2 linked regions of the Anaerocolumna chitinilytica genome follow. The protein of the gene in region 1 interacts with the protein of each later gene in a pairwise test. Links are inferred from orthologs where the notes say so. Each region holds a gene or a part of one and is shown on either strand. Other genes may lie near its edges.

The links.
Region 2: the proteins of pepT (region 1) and tpiA interact in binary tests that used the Escherichia coli proteins (3 or more experiments, as listed by UniProt). The link is inferred for Anaerocolumna chitinilytica from one-to-one orthologs.

Annotation. Positions count from the first base shown.
Region 1 is NZ_AP023368.1:2,920,628-2,923,807, forward strand. Bases 70-2,914 are described here. They hold pepT (peptidase T), read left to right. Parts: upstream 70-795; coding sequence 796-2,034; downstream 2,035-2,914. Other genes in these bases: bsdcttw_RS12675 (GNAT family N-acetyltransferase), read left to right, coding at 70-181; bsdcttw_RS12680 (EamA family transporter), read left to right, coding at 280-693; ilvD (dihydroxy-acid dehydratase), read left to right, coding at 2,321-2,914. Also shown: more of bsdcttw_RS12675, read left to right, coding at 1-69; more of ilvD, read left to right, coding at 2,915-3,180. UniProt on the Escherichia coli protein: Cleaves the N-terminal amino acid of tripeptides.
Region 2 is NZ_AP023368.1:4,091,978-4,095,214, reverse strand. Bases 174-3,075 are described here. They hold tpiA (triose-phosphate isomerase), read left to right. Parts: upstream 174-1,202; coding sequence 1,203-1,949; downstream 1,950-3,075. Other genes in these bases: gpmI (2,3-bisphosphoglycerate-independent phosphoglycerate mutase), read left to right, coding at 2,257-3,075; bsdcttw_RS17785 (phosphoglycerate kinase), read left to right, coding at 174-1,128. In the rest of the region: more of bsdcttw_RS17785, read left to right, coding at 1-173; more of gpmI, read left to right, coding at 3,076-3,237. UniProt on the Escherichia coli protein: Involved in the gluconeogenesis. Catalyzes stereospecifically the conversion of dihydroxyacetone phosphate (DHAP) to D-glyceraldehyde-3-phosphate (G3P).

The sequences.
Region 1 (3,180 bases):
TACTACAAATGATAATACAAGGGCAATACGCTTTTATCAAAAACGTGGCTTTGACTTCGCTGCCTTTTACAGAAATGAGATCCTGGAATCCCGGAAGCTTAAACCTCAAATCCCCTTAATAGGCTATGATGGAATTCCTATTCTGCATGAATTGGAATTTGAAATGGACTTGTATAGTTAAAAATTAGTCTAGTACATAAGAATTACATATCTGGCAAAAAATACTTGTGAAATCTTGTGTCATTGTATACAATAGAAGGCAAGAAGGGAGAGAATAAAATGTGGTTTTTTTACGCACTTTTATCAGCTTTTTTTGCAGCCTTAACCTCTATTTTAGCAAAGATGGGGATGAAGAATGTGAACTCCAATGTCGGTACTGCCATCAGAACCGTGGTCGTACTGGCAATGGCATGGCTGATTGTATTTTTGACAGGAAAGCAGAAAGAAATTCCTGCAATAACACAGCGAGGCTGGATTTTTCTTGTATTATCCGGTATAGCGACAGGACTTTCCTGGTTATGCTATTTTAAAGCATTACAAATAGGTGACGCTGCAAAAGTAGTACCAGTGGATAAATTTAGTGTTGTTATCACGATGGTACTGGCATTTTTATTACTTGGAGAACCTTTAAACACGAAAACAATAGCAGGCGGTGTAATAATTACTATCGGTATGCTGGTACTTGTATTATAGAAAGGTTCCTTCTGTTAATAAGCTATAAAATTATCAATAATGAAAACTGCCATATTTCAAGTCTTTTATCGGATTACATTTTTATGGCATAAAAGGAGACTTATGAAGAACGTTGTAGAGAGATTTTTAGAATATGTAAAAGTAGATACACAATCCCAGGATGATATGGAGAATGTACCAAGTACTGAAAAACAAAGAAACCTGGCTGAAATACTTGTAAAGGAATTAAAGGAGATGGGAGCTGAAAATGTAAGACTCTCTGATCATTGCTATGTTTATGCAACGATTCCTTCCAATTCCAAGAAGAAACTGCCTTCTATCGGCTTTGTATCTCATATGGATACCTCCAATGCACTAAGCGGCAAAGATGTAAAACCCAGAATAGTAAAGAACTATGATGGCGGAGAAATCGTTCTGAATGAAGAATTAAATATCCGTATGGATGCTAATGCTTACCCAGTACTTAGTCTTTCAAAAGGAAAAGACCTGATTGTAACGGATGGTACAACCCTTCTCGGTGCAGATGACAAGGCAGGTGTTGCTGAAATTCTTACTATGGCAGAAACCCTCTTGACTCATCCTGAAATAGAACATGGTACGATTCAGATTGGTTTCACACCTGATGAAGAGGTAGGAAGAGGAGTTGACTTCTTTGATGTAGAAGGTTTCGGTGCTGATTTTGCCTACACCATTGACGGCGGTGAACTTGGAGAAATAGAATACGAGAATTTTAATGCAGCCGCAGGAAAAATTCAGATTCAAGGTGTAAGTATCCATCCCGGCAGTGCAAAGAATAAGATGGTAAATGCTTTGTTACTTGCAATGGAGTTCCAGAATATGCTTCCGGCCAACGAAGACCCTATGTATACCGAGAATTATGAAGGTTTCTATATGTTGAATGCTTTGGAAGGAACCGTAGATTCTGCAAGAGCTGTATACATCATTCGTGATCATGATAAAGCCCAGTTTGAAGCAAAAAAAGCCAGATTCATTAAAATCGGAGAATACCTGAACGAAAAATACGGTGAGGGTACTTTTAAAGTAGAAGTAAAAGATTCTTATTACAATATGAAAGAAAAAGTAGAACCGCATATACATCTGATTGATAATGCTAAACGTGCTATGGAAGAAGTTGGGGTAACGCCGATTGTTGTTCCCATTCGCGGCGGTACAGATGGTGCAAGACTTTCTTACATGGGGCTTCCCTGCCCTAATCTTTGTGCCGGAGGAAATAATTTTCACGGAAGATATGAATTCATACCGGTACAATCCATGGAGAAAATCGTTGAAATATTATTAAAGATAGTGGAAATATATTCAACAGAAGAAAATGCAAAATAGAACAAAGATGTATCATACAATGGTGTAAAATACAAAGAAGTATTTTCCGGGCACAAAATTGATGTCTTATGGAGAATACTTCTTTTTTATTGGATTTTAAATGTTCTGAATCAGAGATAAAAGTACAGATATAATTACATAGTTAACTTTTAAGCACTGAAAAGTTTTGATAATAAAGAATTTCATATTGATTTTTTATATAAATTAAGTTATTATATACGGAAACATCGTAATTTTATACATTCCAGCGTTAAACAGTCAAATTAAAAGTGAAGGTGGTATTGCTATGAATAGTGATTCAGTGAAAACAGGAATTCAACAAGCTCCCCATAGATCTCTCTTTAATGCGCTTGGTATTACCAAGGAAGAATTGGACAGACCATTAATTGGTATCGTCAGTTCTTATAACGAAATCGTTCCAGGCCATATGAATCTCGACAAAATTGTAGATGCCGTCAAGATGGGAGTTGCCATGGCAGGCGGAACCCCAATCGTATTTCCGGCAATTGCAGTCTGCGACGGAATCTCTATGGGACATACGGGAATGAAATATTCTCTTGTTACCAGAGATCTAATCGCTGATTCCACAGAAGCTATGGCAATGGCACATGCTTTTGACGCATTGGTAATGGTACCTAATTGCGATAAGAACGTTCCCGGGTTATTAATGGCAGCAGCAAGAGTAAATGTCCCGACTATCTTTGTAAGTGGGGGGCCTATGCTTGCAGGTAGGGTGAAAGGTGAGAAAACAAGCCTTTCCAGTATGTTTGAAGCTGTAGGTGCTTATACTGCTGGTAAATTGTCAGAAGAGGAGGTAGAGGAATATGCCTGTAAGGTATGCCCTACCGCTGGTTCCTGTTCCGGTATGTATACAGCAAATAGCATGAATTGCCTCACAGAAGTCCTTGGTATGGGACTACAGGGTAACGGAACCATTCCCGCAGTATTTTCTGAAAGAATCCGTTTAGCCAAACATGCGGGAATGAAGATTATGGAACTCCTTGAAAGAAACATTCGCCCTAGAGATATTATGGTAAGAGAAGCCTTTATGAATGCTTTAACTGTAGATATGGCATTGGGATGCTCCACCAATAGTATGCTCCATCTTCCGGCAATTGCACATGAAGCAGGAGTAGAACTAAATCT
Region 2 (3,237 bases), 1.2 Mb from region 1 along the record:
AATGTACCCTTACAGGAAGGCAAAATTACTGATGAAAACCGTCTGGTAGCAGCTCTTCCTACAATCAAGAAATTGATTAATGATGGCGGAAAGGTTATCCTTTGCTCTCATCTTGGAAAACCCAAGGGTGAGCCCAAGCCTGAATTATCATTAGCTCCTGTGGCAGCAAGACTTACAGAACTGTTAGGACAGCCTGTAACTTTTGCAGCAGATGCTACAGTAGTTGGCGAGAATGCAAAGAAGGCAGTAGCTGAAATGAAGGACGGAGATGTTGTTCTTCTTGAAAATACCCGTTACAGAGCAGAAGAGACAAAGAATGTAGATGCATTCAGCGAAGACCTTGCTTCCATCTGTGATGTATTCGTGAATGATGCATTCGGTACAGCACATAGAGCTCACTGCTCTAATGTAGGTATCACAAAATATGTTGATACAGCAGTTGTAGGATATTTAATGCAGAAGGAAATTGATTTCCTTGGTAATGCCGTAAATAACCCTGAGAGACCTTTCGTAGCAATCCTTGGCGGTTCCAAGGTTTCCAGTAAGATTTCTGTAATCAATAACCTGCTTGATAAAGTTGATACTCTTATCATTGGTGGAGGTATGGCATATACATTCATGAAAGCAATGGGTGAGGAAATCGGCAGCTCCATGTTAGAGGCAGATTACCTTGACTATGCAAAAGAAATGATTGAGAAAGCAGCAGCTAAAGGTGTTAAACTTTTAATTCCTGTTGATACAGTAGAAGCAAAAGAATTCAATAATGACGCAGAATTTAAGACTGTAACCAGTGAAGAAGGAATTGATGAAGGCTGGCTTGGACTTGATATCGGAGAAAAGACCTGCAAGCTCTATGAAGACGCATTAAAAGATGCTAAGACAGTTGTTTGGAATGGACCTATGGGCGTATTTGAAATGTCAAACTTCGCAAAAGGTACTATTGCAGTTGCTAAAGCTCTTGCTGATCTTGATGCTGTTACAATCATCGGTGGTGGTGATTCTGCAGCAGCTGTAAATATCTTAGGCTTTGGAGATAAGATGACACATATCTCTACAGGCGGCGGTGCTTCTCTTGAATTCCTGGAAGGAAAAGAACTTCCCGGTGTAGCAGCAGCTAACGATAAATAATGATAGGAAGAAGCAGGGACTGGCAGAGTTAAATGCCTGACAGTCCCTTTTCTTGATGAAAAAGGAGAAAAGTTATGCGCAAAAAAATTATTGCTGGCAACTGGAAGATGAATAAGACTCCCAGTGAGACCGTAACACTTATCAATCAGTTAAAACCCCTTGTAGCTACAGAGGAAGCAGATGTTATATTCTGTGTTCCTGCCATTTCCTTAACAACAGCTGTTGAAGCAGCAAAAGGTTCCAATATTCAAATCGGTGCTGAAAATATGCATTTTGAAGAAAACGGAGCTTATACAGGTGAAATCGCTCCGGGAATGCTTGATGATATCGGTGTTCGTTATGTTATAATCGGACATTCCGAAAGAAGAGAATATTTTGCTGAAACAGATGTAACTGTAAATAAGAAAGTATTAAAGGCATTTGAACACGGTATTACTCCAATTGTTTGCTGCGGAGAATCTCTTACACAGAGAGAGCAGGGCGTAACCATTGATTTTATCCGTCAGCAGATTAAGATAGCATTCTTAAATGTAACTCCGGATCAGGCAAAGACAGCAGTTATCGCTTACGAGCCTATCTGGGCTATCGGAACCGGTAAGGTTGCAACCTCCGCACAGGCACAGGAAGTTTGCAAAGCTATTCGTGATTGTATTGCAGAAATTTATGATACCGATACAGCAGCAGCTATCAGAATACAGTACGGCGGCAGTGTAACAGCAGATTCTGCAGCTGAGTTATTCTCTCAGCCGGATATTGATGGCGGCCTTGTTGGCGGAGCCAGCTTAAAACCGGATTTTGGTAAAATTGTTAACTATAAATAAACTGTATTGAAAATGCTTTTCAAAAACTTGCACTTTCATAAAATTGGTATATAATGAAGTTATACTACAGGAGAATAATTTTCCTGTATAGGTTCTGCATCATAACTCTTTGCTAAATATTATATTTAAGGAAGTTGGAATGTAGCTGGACGATTTTTAGATTTAATTGATATACCATCTTATACAGGGTGAATAATCCTGTGTAAGAATTCGCAGTTATATACTGCTTGAAATTATTGAAAATGGCCCGCAGATATTGGCAGGATCTAGAATTCTTTCTGTGAGCATTCGGAAAAGGAGCATTCATATGAGTAAAAAACCTACAGTATTAATGATATTAGATGGTTATGGATTAAATGATAAGACAGAGGGCAATGCAATTAAATTAGCAAAAAGGCCTGTAATGGATAAAATAATGGCGGAGTATCCTTGGGAAAAAGGATATGCCAGCGGTCTGGCAGTAGGACTTCCGGATGGTCAGATGGGTAATTCCGAAGTTGGTCATCTGAATATGGGTGCCGGAAGAATTATTTATCAGGAGTTAACAAGAATTACAAAAGAAATCCAGGATGGAGATTTCTTTCAGAATGAAGCATTAAAGCAGGCAATGGAAAACTGCAAAGTAAATAATTCGGATCTTCATTTATTCGGCCTTTTATCTGATGGCGGTGTACACAGCCATATCACACATGTCTATGGTTTACTGGAGATGGCTAAAAGAGAAGGCATTCAGAATGTTTATGTGCATGCTTTCTTAGATGGAAGAGATACTCCTCCGACTTCCGGTAAAGGTTATGTTATTGCTCTGGAAGAGAAAATGCAAGAACTTGGAGTTGGTAAGGTTGCTTCTGTTATGGGACGTTACTACGCTATGGACCGTGACAATCGTTGGGATAGAGTAGAAAAAGCTTACCGTGCTTTAGCTAATGGTGAAGGAGTAGAGGCAGTAAGCGCCCCGGAAGCTATTCAGGCTTCTTATGATAAAGAAGTAAATGATGAATTTGTAGTACCTGCAGTAGTGACAGAGAATGGTAAACCGGTTGCTGTAATAAAAGAAAAAGATTCCGTAATTTTCTTTAACTTCAGACCTGACCGTGCAAGGGAAATAACCAGAGCATTCTGTGATGATGAATTTACAGGCTTTGTAAGAGCTAAGGGCAGAATGGATTTAACGTATGTATGCTTTACCGATTATGATGTTACCATTGGACATAAATTAGTTGCTTTCCATAAAGTTGGAATTAATCATACCTTTGGAGAATTTCTTGCTGAGAATAATTTAAAACAG